One region of the Streptomyces sp. L500 genome, then DNA from elsewhere that is predicted to be linked to it. Evidence: riboswitches for the same ligand, from Rfam matches in the RefSeq annotation. Region 1 holds a riboswitch; the other holds the start of a gene.
What was found. A riboswitch is a leader RNA that binds a small molecule or an ion and turns the genes downstream of it on or off. The one in region 1 is predicted to bind glycine.
Positions count from the first base shown of each region.

Region 2: another riboswitch for glycine. It lies ahead of gcvP (aminomethyl-transferring glycine dehydrogenase); the one in region 1 lies ahead of gcvT (glycine cleavage system aminomethyltransferase GcvT).

Region 1 is NZ_JBTOLC010000013.1:119,827-125,237, reverse strand. It holds gene ACX9I7_RS15290 (ABC transporter permease) at 1-323, opposite strand, end outside; gene ACX9I7_RS15285 (enhanced serine sensitivity protein SseB C-terminal domain-containing protein) at 736-1,536, opposite strand; gene ACX9I7_RS15280 (enhanced serine sensitivity protein SseB) at 1,609-2,343, opposite strand; gene ACX9I7_RS15275 (AAA family ATPase) at 2,536-3,141, opposite strand; glycine riboswitch at 3,279-3,375, shown strand; gene gcvT (glycine cleavage system aminomethyltransferase GcvT) at 3,547-4,662, shown strand; gene gcvH (glycine cleavage system protein GcvH) at 4,730-5,107, shown strand; gene glyA (serine hydroxymethyltransferase) at 5,142-5,411, shown strand, end outside.
Region 2 is NZ_JBTOLC010000011.1:175,055-180,465, forward strand. It holds gene gcvP (aminomethyl-transferring glycine dehydrogenase) at 1-2,192, opposite strand, end outside; glycine riboswitch at 2,383-2,492, opposite strand; gene ACX9I7_RS13925 (PRC-barrel domain-containing protein) at 2,613-3,047, shown strand; partial or broken gene ACX9I7_RS13930 (DNA polymerase IV) at 3,119-4,450, opposite strand; gene ACX9I7_RS13935 (MerR family transcriptional regulator) at 4,547-5,188, opposite strand; gene ACX9I7_RS13940 (bifunctional nuclease family protein) at 5,337-5,411, opposite strand, start outside.

The DNA of each region.
Region 1 (5,411 bases):
TTGACGGGCTCGGCGCCGAAGAGGAAGTCGGAATTGATGCCGCCCCAGGCGGCCTTGGGGGTGCTGGAGAGGGGGTCGATGAGCTCCTCGTGGTACTCGTTCGGGGGATGCCCGAGGAGGCCCACGATGACCGGGGCCAGGATCGCCACGAGGATGAGCAGCAGGACGACGACCCCGCCCGCCAGGGCGAACTTGTCGCGCTTGAGCCGTGTCCAGGCGATCCGCCAGGGCGAGCGCCCCTCGATGGCCTTCGCCGGAAGGCCGTCGGTGACGGGGGCGGCGCCGGCGTCGGCCGGTCCCGTGTCGTGCAGTGGTGCCGTCATCGTCTGGTGGACCCCTCTCGGCCGGCGGCGACCGGCCCAACGCCCGCCGCGCTCGGGGCGGCTGGTTCACATCACTGGTGCGAGGACGCGCCCCGCGCGGCGGTGGGCGCGCGGGTCGCGGTGGTACGCGAAGTGCAGTGGTGCGGAAGGTGCGGGACGTGCGGTGGTACCCGGAGTTACGCCGGTGCGGAGAGCACCGGAGGTGCCGGTGGTACGGGACGTGCGCACGGAGCGGTCGTACGGCGGAACAGGTCGTACGCAGGAACGAAGTCCTTGTTGGGCGGGAGTCTTCATGGCTCCCGCGATCACCCGCCAGCCCTCACCCGCAAAGGATGCGCAAACGTGATGTGCGAAGGGAGGTTCCGTTATACGGACACCGACGGGCCCTGAACGGGCGCCAGTGGAACGGGCGTCAGTAGGCCCCGGCCTGCCAGCCCTGCTGCGGCGGGGGATAGCCGTACCCGGAGGCGGGCGCCGCCGGCGCGCCGGCGGCCCCGTAGCCCTCGCGGGCGAAGAAGGGCCGGCTGTTGGCCCGCATCCACATGGCGACGGGGTCGTACTCGTCCGACATCGTCACCGTCGACACCGGCAGACCGTCGGGCACCGCGGCGATCGACTGCTGCATCATCAGGCGCACGGCCTCCACGGAGGCGGGCGAGGTGTCGTACAGATCGAGCCCGATGGCCAGGTACGGCGTGCCCAGGGCGGGCCGCACCCAGGCCCGGCGCAGCGCGCGGACGACGGGGGTGCGGTGGGCGTTCTGCCCGAGGAGGGCGTAGAACTGCGGAATGTCCAGCGCGGGTTCGCTCAGCTGGAGCGGGCCGGCGGGCAGCCGGTCCAGGCCGGCGACGATCCGGCGCAGGTCGAGCCAGGGGATGCCGACGCCGCCGCCGGGGGCGTGGGGGTTGAGCCACAGGCCCCAGCGGTCGGGGAAGAGGGAGGCGGCCACGGCCCGGCCGGTGACGACCTCGTGGGCGCGGTTCCAGCCGCTGGCGGCGAGCTCCTGGGCGGAGGTCACACAGGGGGCGTAGCCGAGGCCGTCGACCTCCATGTTCCCGTACTGGGCGTCGGGCGAGCCGGCCTGACCGTGCCACAGCAGCATCCACACCCGGCCCTCGGCGAGGGACCGCAGCAGCTGCTCGTACGTGTCGTACCGGCCGGGCGCCACCTGGCGCAGCACCTGCTCCACGCCGCTCTCCGCGCCCGCGCTCACCTGGGTCCGCCTCTTCTCTTGGCCGTCTGCTGCTACCAGCTTACGAGCCCGCGGGGGCGGGCATGAGAGCTGTCACAGGTCACGGTCGTAGAACGGTCGTATCCGGGTGCGTATCCAGTCGCCCACGGGGTCGTCCTGGGCGACGTCCAGGAAGACCAGCTGCACGGGCCAGGGCACGGGCACCTGTCCCAGGGCGCGGCCGAGGGCGTCCAGGGCGGCGGAGCGGCTGCCCGGGTCGGGAAGGCCCAGCTCCACGCCGACGAACAGGGCGGGGCCGGCGCCCTCGACGCTGGCCAGGGTGCGGCGGGCGGTCCGGACCACGCCGGTGCCGGCGAACTCCAGGCCGGCGGCGGCCAGGAACGCGGTCGGCTCCTCCTGCCAGTCCGGCTCGTACAGCCGGACGCGGCCGCCGGTGGCGTCGCCGTCCAGGGCCGTGCGCCCGGCCCGGCACAGCCCGGCGACGGCGGGCGGCGGCAGGGGGACGGTGACGGTGCCCTCGGGGTTGACGACGATGCCGACCTGCGGGGGCAGGCCGCGGGCGAACTCGACGGCGGGGGCGACGGCGAAGGGCATCCCCTCGCCGGCGACGGCCGTGAACTGCTCCTGCGAGCTGAAGACGGGGACGTAGGCGGCGCCGCCGAGCTCCAGGGTGGGGAGGTCGAGGTCGGGGCTGTCGGGTCCGCCGCCCTTGGGCAGCGGAACCCACACGCTGCTGCGGCCGAGCGTCTCGACGATGCGGGGACCGGCGTCCGGGACGCCGACGGAGGCGGCGAGGACCGCCTCCAGTTCGTTGACTGGCCAGGTCATTGTCTTCCCACGGGGTGCGTCCGGTGTTTTCCGGGCACCTTAGCGGCTGCGCCTGGGCTTGCCGGGGGCGGGGTTGTCCGGCACCGCCGGATACGTCGGCGGTGGCCGCGCGCCGTCGCGGCGGGATAGAGGCCCCGGTCCCGCCCTTTCACCGTTTCCTGGGGCTCCGCCCCAGGCCCCGCCGAGCCGGCCTCAGCTGAAGGTGATCCGCCGCAGCGCGTTGGCCGCCTCGCGGTCGAGGAGGACGGCCGACGTCGTGCCCGCCGGGCGGTCGCCGGCCGTGAGGGCGGCGACGAGGCGGGCCGTCGCGCGGCGGTGGCGGGCGAAGGAGCGGGCGGAGACGCCTCGGCCCCGGGCGCGCTGGCCGGCGAGCGCGGTGGGCGGGTCGACCGCCAGGACGACGAGGTGCAGCCCCCCGCCCCGCCGCCGCGCGTCCCGCGCGAGCCAGCGCCGCACCCAGCTCCACTGCCCGCAGTCGTGTACGACGACGCTGTCACCCGAGCGCAGCGCCCGCCGCAGCGCGGCGTAGTGCGCGACCCTGACGAAGGGCCGCCAGAAGGCGTAGGGAAGCGCCGGCGACAGGCGTTCGAAGCGCTCGCGCACGTCCTGGGAGTCCACCCGGTGGACGGCGGCGGGCACCGCGCGCCGCATCAGCGTGGACTTGCCGCCGCCCGGCAGCCCGGAGACGACGAGCAGATCGCCCGCCGGATAGCGGAGCTCCGATATCGCCCCGGTGCCCCCGCGCAGATCACGCACCCCGTGCGTCTCCCCCGCCCCCACCTCCGTACGCACGGTGATCGCCCCCTCTCGCAAAGAAAAGGTAATCCAATTTGAGAGGCGGTGGGCGGTCCGTCGCACGCCCGTACGTGCAATGATGTGCGCGCCAAGCTCGACTCACGCTCGACTCAACTGCAAGCAATCGCATACTGGCCGCTCGAATCCGCGCGGGAGAGTCCCGGTGCCACAGGCGCCGGGCGCCGAAGGAGCAAGTTCCTCCCTTGAATCTCTCAGGCCCCGTACCGCGCGGGTGAGGCAGATCTGAAAAGCGGACCGCGCCCACGGCTCGGTCCCACCCAAGGTGCAAGCCGGGTTGCCTTTGACGACAGGCGAGGGCTCTCGGTGAACCTCTCAGGTTCCGATGACAGATGGGGAGGCCGCCTCTTCAGGCATTCCTCCGCGACCCACCTGCCCGGGAGCCCGATCATGACCGATGCCCCCCGCCGTACCGCCCTGGACGCGCTGCACCGCGCGCTGGGCGCGACCATGACCGACTTCGCCGGCTGGGACATGCCCCTGCGCTACGGCAGCGAGCGCGACGAGCACGTCGCCGTGCGCACCCGCGCGGGCCTCTTCGACCTGTCGCACATGGGCGAGATCACCCTCACGGGCCCCGAGGCCGGCCGGGCCCTCGACCACGCCCTGGTGGGCAACATCTCCGCGCTGGCCGTCGGCCGGGCCCGCTACACGATGATCTGCCGCGAGGACGGCGGCATCCTCGACGACCTGATCGTCTACCGCCTCGGCGAGGACGAGTACATGGTCGTCGCCAACGCCTCCAACGCCCAGGTGGTCCTCGACGCGCTCACCGAGCGCGCGGCGGGCTTCGAGACGGCCGTCCGGGACGACCGCGAGAACTACGCGCTGATCGCGGTCCAGGGCCCCGCCTCCCCCGCCATCCTGAAGTCCGTCACCGACGCCGACCTGGACGGCCTGAAGTACTACGCGGGTCTGCCGGGCACCGTCGCGGGCGTCCCCGCGCTGATCGCCCGTACCGGCTACACCGGCGAGGACGGCTTCGAGCTGTTCGTCGCCCCCGCCGACGCCGAGAAGCTGTGGCAGGCCCTGACCGAGGCGGGCGCGGACGCCGGGCTGGTGCCGTGCGGGCTCTCCTGCCGGGACACGCTGCGCCTGGAGGCGGGCATGCCGCTGTACGGGCACGAGCTGACGACCGCGACGACGCCGTTCGACGCCGGTCTGGGCCGGGTCGTGAAGTTCGACAAGGCCGGCGACTTCGTGGGCCGCGAGGCGCTGGCGGCCGCCGCCGAGCGCGCCGAGAGCGCCCCGCCGCGCAAGCTCGTCGGCCTGATCGCGACCGGTCGCCGGGTGCCCCGGGCCGGCTTCGCGGTGACGGTGGACGGCGCCGTCGTCGGCGAGGTGACCTCCGGCGCCCCCTCCCCCACCCTCGGCAAGCCGATCGCGATCGCCTACGTCGACGCGGCGCACGCCACTCCGGGTACGGAAGGGGTATGTGTGGACATTCGCGGCACCCATGAGCCGTACGAGGTCGTCGCCCTCCCCTTCTACAAGCGGGCCCGCTGAGTCCCCCTCATCTCATCTGTCAAGACCCCTTGCACAAGCACCCACGCGCGTACAGGAGAATCTAGCCATGAGCAACCCCCAGCAGCTGCGTTACTCCAAGGAGCACGAGTGGCTGTCGGCCGCCGACGCCGACGGTGTGGCGACGGTCGGGATCACCGAGTTCGCCGCCAACGCCCTCGGTGACGTCGTCTACGCACAGCTCCCGGCGGTCGGCGACACGGTCACCGCGGGCGAGACCTGTGGTGAGCTGGAGTCGACCAAGTCGGTCAGCGACCTCTACTCCCCCGTCACGGGCGAGGTCGTCGCGGCCAACCAGGACGTCGTGGACGACCCCGCGCTGGTGAATTCCGCCCCCTTCGAGGGCGGCTGGCTGTTCAAGGTGAAGATCACGGACGAGCCGGCCGACCTGCTGTCGGCCGACGAGTACACCGACTTCGCCGGCTGACCCCGCCCCGCTCCCTCCCGCGCAGGAAGAACTCATGTCGCTTCTCAACAGCTCCCTCCATGAGCTCGACCCCGACGTCGCCGCCGCGGTCGACGCCGAACTCCACCGCCAGCAGTCCACCCTCGAGATGATCGCCTCGGAGAACTTCGCTCCGGTCGCGGTCATGGAGGCCCAGGGCTCGGTCCTGACCAACAAGTACGCCGAGGGCTACCCGGGCCGCCGCTACTACGGCGGCTGCGAGCACGTCGACGTCGTCGAGCAGATCGCCATCGACCGGATCAAGGCGCTCTTCGGCGCCGAGCAC
Region 2 (5,411 bases), on a different contig from region 1:
AGGTGGGCGCGGACGGCGACCGGGCCGACGCCGGGGCCGCCGCCGCCGTGCGGGATGCAGAAGGTCTTATGGAGGTTCAGGTGCGAGACGTCGCCGCCGAACCGGCCCGGCTTGGCCAGGCCCACCAGGGCGTTGAGGTTGGCGCCGTCGACGTACACCTGGCCGCCGGCGTCGTGGACGGCCGCGCAGATGTCGGCGACGTGCTCCTCGAAGACGCCGTGGGTGGAGGGGTAGGTGATCATCAGCACGGCGAGCTCGTCGCGGTGCTGCTCGATCTTGGCGCGCAGGTCCTCGACGTCGACCTCGCCGTCGTCGGCGGTCTTGACGACGACGACCTTCATGCCCGCCATCACGGCGCTGGCGGCGTTGGTGCCGTGCGCGGAGGACGGGATGAGGCAGACGGTGCGCTGCGTGTCGCCGTTGGCGCGGTGGTACGCGCGGACGGCCAGCAGGCCCGCGAGCTCGCCCTGGGAGCCGGCGTTGGGCTGGAGGGAGACCTTGTCGTAGCCGGTGACCTCGGCGAGCCGCTCCTCGAGCTCGGTGATGAGGGTGGTGTAGCCCTCGGCCTGCTCGATGGGCGCGAAGGGGTGCAGCTGGCCGAACTCCGGCCAGGTGACCGGCTCCATCTCGGTGGTGGCGTTGAGCTTCATGGTGCACGAGCCGAGCGGGATCATGCCCCGGTCCAGGGCGTAGTCGCGGTCGGCGAGGCGGCGCAGGTAGCGCAGCATCGCGGTCTCGGAGCGGTGCTGGTGGAAGACCGGGTGGGTGAGGTACTCGTCGCCGCGCAGCAGGCCCTCGGGGAGCGTGTCGAAGGTCGTCCGGTCGAGCGCCTCGACGTCGGCCTCCACGCCGAACGCGGCCCAGACGGCGGCCAGGTGGGCGCGGGTGGTGGTCTCGTCGCAGGAGATGCCGACGTGGTCGGCGTCGGTCGGGCGGAGGTTGACGCCGCGCTCGCGGGCGGCCTCGACGACCTCGGCGGCCCGGCCGGGCACGCGCACGGTGACGGTGTCGAAGTAGGCGCCGTGGACGACCTCGGCGCCCCCGGCGCGCAGGCCCTCGGCGAGGATCGCGGCGTAGCGGTGGGTGCGGCGGGCGATCGCGGCGAGGCCCTCGGGGCCGTGGTACACGGCGTACATGCCGGCCATGACGGCGAGGAGCACCTGGGCGGTGCAGATGTTGCTGGTGGCCTTCTCGCGGCGGATGTGCTGCTCGCGGGTCTGGAGGGCCAGGCGGTAGGCCTTGTCGCCGTCGGCGTCGACGGAGACGCCGACGAGGCGGCCGGGCAGGCTGCGGGCGAACTTGTCGCGGACGGCCATGAATCCGGCGTGGGGGCCGCCGAAGCCCATGGGGACGCCGAAGCGCTGGGTGGTGCCCACGGCGATGTCGGCGCCGAGCTCGCCGGGCGGGGTGAGGAGGGTGAGGGCGAGGAGATCGGCGGCGACGGTGACGATCGCGCCGAGCTCGTGGGCCCGCTCGATGACCGGGCGGAGGTCGCGCACGGCGCCGGAGGCCCCGGGGTACTGGAGCAGGACGCCGAAGACGCCGCGCTCGGCGAGCTCCTCGGGGATGCCCGCGGACAGGTCGGCGACGACGACCTCGACGCCGGTGGGCTCGGCGCGCGTCTCGATGACGGCGACGGTCTGCGGGAGGGTGTCGGCGTCGACGAGGAAGACACCGTCCTTGACCTTGCCGACGCGCCGGGAGAGGGACATGGCCTCGGCGGCGGCGGTGCCCTCGTCGAGGAGGGAGGCGCCGGAGGTGGGCAGCCCGGTCAGGTCGGCGACGACCGTCTGGAAGTTGAGGAGGGCCTCCAGGCGGCCCTGGGAGATCTCCGGCTGGTAGGGCGTGTAGGCCGTGTACCAGGCGGGGTTCTCCATGACGTTGCGGAGGATCACCGGCGGGGTGAACGTGCCGTGGTAGCCCAGGCCGATCATGGAGGTGAGCACGGTATTGCGGTCGGCGAGGGAGCGGAGCTCGGCGAGGACCTCGGCCTCGGTGCGGGCCTCGGGCAGACCGAGCGCCCCGGCGCTCTTGATCGCGTCCGGCACCGCGGCGGCGGTGAGCTCGTCGAGCGAGCCGAAACCGACCTGGGCGAGCATCTTGGCCTGGGCGGCGGTGTCGGGACCTATGTGGCGCGCCTCGAAGGGCGTGCCGCGCTCCAGGTCGGTGAGGGCGATGCGGTGGACGGTCATCTGCGGAGGCCTCCTGGTCGATGCGACCTGCGAGGGGCACCACGGCGCGGGTACCCGGACGGCCTCCCCCTCTGTCATCTCAACCTGAGAGCTTCACCGGACCGCGGCGCACGACCCGGCTTTCACCGTCGGTGAGGAGGGGCTTCGGCGTTACTGCCTGACCTGGGCCCGCCCTGCTTTCCAGAGTGACCTCGTCCATGCGGTACGGGTGCCTGAGAGATTCCGGGGAGGATTTGCTCCTTCGGCGCCTTCCACGAACGCCTTTGTGGGCTTCGAGAAGAGCTCTCCCGCACGGGGTCTGCGGCCACTGGCCAGCCTACCAGCGAGGGTTTCCGGGTGGATCTCCCGAGTGGCCGGTTTCACCTTCGTGGTTTTTCGTGGTGACGAGGACCGTCATGGGCGGGGAGCAGCGGAGGAGCCGTGCAGACCGACATCGACCCCCGGAGCCTCATCGGGCGCAAGGCCTTCGACCGGGACGGCGTGAAGATCGGCACCGTGGACGAGGTGTACCTGGACGACGCGACCGGGGTGCCGGAGTGGGCGGCCGTGCGCACCGGCCTGTTCGGCCGGGACGCCTTCGTGCCGCTGGAGCCGAGCCGGGTGGAGGACGACGGCCTGCGCATCCCCTTTGAGCGCGCGCTGATCAGGGAGGCGCCCGGTTTCGGGGTGGGCCGGCACCTCTCCCCCGCGCAGGAGCTGCGGCTCTACCGGCACTACGGGCTGGAGCTGCCCTCGCCCGAGCCGGCACCGCCACCGCCGCCGGCGCCGGCGCCCGACGGCACGGCCGCCGGGGAGCCCGCGTCCGGGGAGTCCTCGTCCGGGGACCCTGAGGGGGCGGGCGGCGCGGGCGGCTGATCGTCGGCCGGGCGGATCAGCGGCAGGGGGTCGGCGGGGTGGAGCGCCGGGTCGTCGACGCGGAAGGTCCGCACCCGGCCGGGCGCCGACCAGGGTTCCTCGAAGCGGACGGTGACGCGTCCGACGCCGCTGCCCTGCACCCAGCCCGGCCCGTGCTCGTCGTGGCGGACGTCCAGCCCGGGAAGCCATCGCGGCGGACCCTCGGGGGCCTTCTGAGGCTCTTGGGACGTCTCGGGCTCTTGGGGTGCGGCCTCGGCGTCCTCGGCCGCCCTGGCCGCCGCTGCGGCCTCGGCGGCGCCGGCGGCGGCCTGGGCGAAGAGGTCCTCCTGGGTGTAGTCGGCGAGGCCCGAGACGCCCACGCCCAGCAGCCGCACCCCGGCCGTGGTGTCCACTCCCTCCAGCAGCCGGGCGGCCGCCTCGCGCACCACGGCGGGGTCGTCGGTCGGGCCGCGCAGGGTCTCCGAGCGGGTCAGGGTCGAGAAGTCGTACCGCCGGACCTTGATGACGACCGTGCGGCCCGAGCGCCCGGCGCCGCGCAGCCGGGTCACACAGCGGTCGGCGAGGCGGGCGATCTCCAGCTGCACCCGGGTCCGGTCGGTGAGGTCCTCGGCGAAGGTGTCCTCCACGGACACGGACTTGGCGTCCCGCTCGGCGACGACGGGGCGGTCGTCGTGCCCGGTGGCCAGGGCGTGGAGCCCGGCGCCATGGGCCTTGCCGAGGAGGCGCACCAGCTCGTCCTCACCGGCCTCGGCCGTCTCCGCCACGGTGGTGATGCCGGCGCGCCGCAACGTTTCGGCGGTGGCGGGGCCGACGCCCGGAATCGTCCGGACCGACATCGGGCCGAGCACCTCCAGCTCCGTGCCGGGCTCGATGATCTTGAGGCCGTCCGGCTTGGCCTCCTCGGAGGCGATCTTCGCGAACATCTTGGAGCCGGCCAGCCCCACCGAGGCCGTGAGCCCCGTGGCCGCCTCGATGTCGCGCCGCAGCCGCTCCGCCACCGCGCGGGCGGCCGCACCGGTGGGCGGCACCCCGCCCGCTTCGAGGTCGACGAACGCCTCGTCGAGACTGAGCGGCTCCACCAGCGGGGACAGCTCGCCCAGCAGCGCCATCACCACCTGGCTGACCCGCTGGTACAGGGCGAACCGCGGGGTGAGATAGGCGGCGTTGGGGCAGAGCCTGCGGGCCTGCGCCGTCGCCATGGCGGAGTGGACGCCGAAGACCCGCGCCTCGTACGAGGCCGTGGCCACCACGCCGCGGGGGCCCAGCCCGCCCACCACCACGGGTTTTCCGCGCAGGCTCGGCTTGGACGCCTGCTCCACCGAAGCGTAGAACGCGTCCATGTCCAGATGGAGAATCGTCGGCGCACCCCTCACAGGACAGATGCTGCCGCATACCACTGACATTCGCACCGATGTACGAAGAGGCGCCCCGCGCCGGCCGCTGTCACGGCCTGCGCGGGGCGCCCTGTCACGCTGTCGTACCACGGGCCCCGGAGGGCCTCAGCCCGCCCGGTTGCGGCGGCGGGCGAGCTCGTCGGCCGGGTTGTGGCCCACGAGCGTCTCACCGGTGTCCACCCGCTCCCCGTGGAGCTGGGCGAGGGCGCTCTCGACATCGCGCCAGACGACGCCCACGGCGATCCCGAAGACACCCTGGCCGCCCTGGAGGAGGTCGACGACCTCGTCGGGCGAGGTGCACTCGTAGACCGTGGCGCCGTCGCTCATCAGCGTCATCTGCGCCAGATCCGCCATGCCGCGCGAGCGCAGATGCTGCACGGCGGTGCGGATGTTCTGGAGCGAGACCCCGGTGTCCAGCAGCCGCTTCACGATCTTCAGGACGACCACGTCCCGGAAGCTGTAGAGCCGCTGGCTGCCCGACCCGTAGGCGGGCCGCACGCTGGGCTCCACGAGCCCCGTGCGCGCCCAGTAGTCGAGCTGCCGATAGGTGATGCCCGCGGCCGCGCACGCCGTCGGCCCCCGGTACCCGATGCCTTCGGAGCTCCGGGAGGCAACCACGCCCTCGGACTCGCTTCCCCGTGGGGTGGTCACCGCCGCCGTCGCGGAATAGCGGGGCACTGGTTCGACCGTTCCCCCATGCAGCGGATACGGACCGCCGACCGCCGTACCGTCGCCCGTGCTTCTCACGCCGACCTCCGTCCTTGACCTGCCTTCTCGACGGTAGGCAGTCGCTCGGGGTGCGTCAACGATCGCCACACTCGGCACGCCGAGTGATAATCACCCTGAGAGTGGTTTTACGTGTCCAGGTAGCGGGAAAAGCTACTCGAATGCGGCCCTACTGGCTGCTGCTGCCGAAGTCCTCCGGCGAGATCTGGTCGAGGAACTCGCGGAACTTCTCCACCTCGTCCTC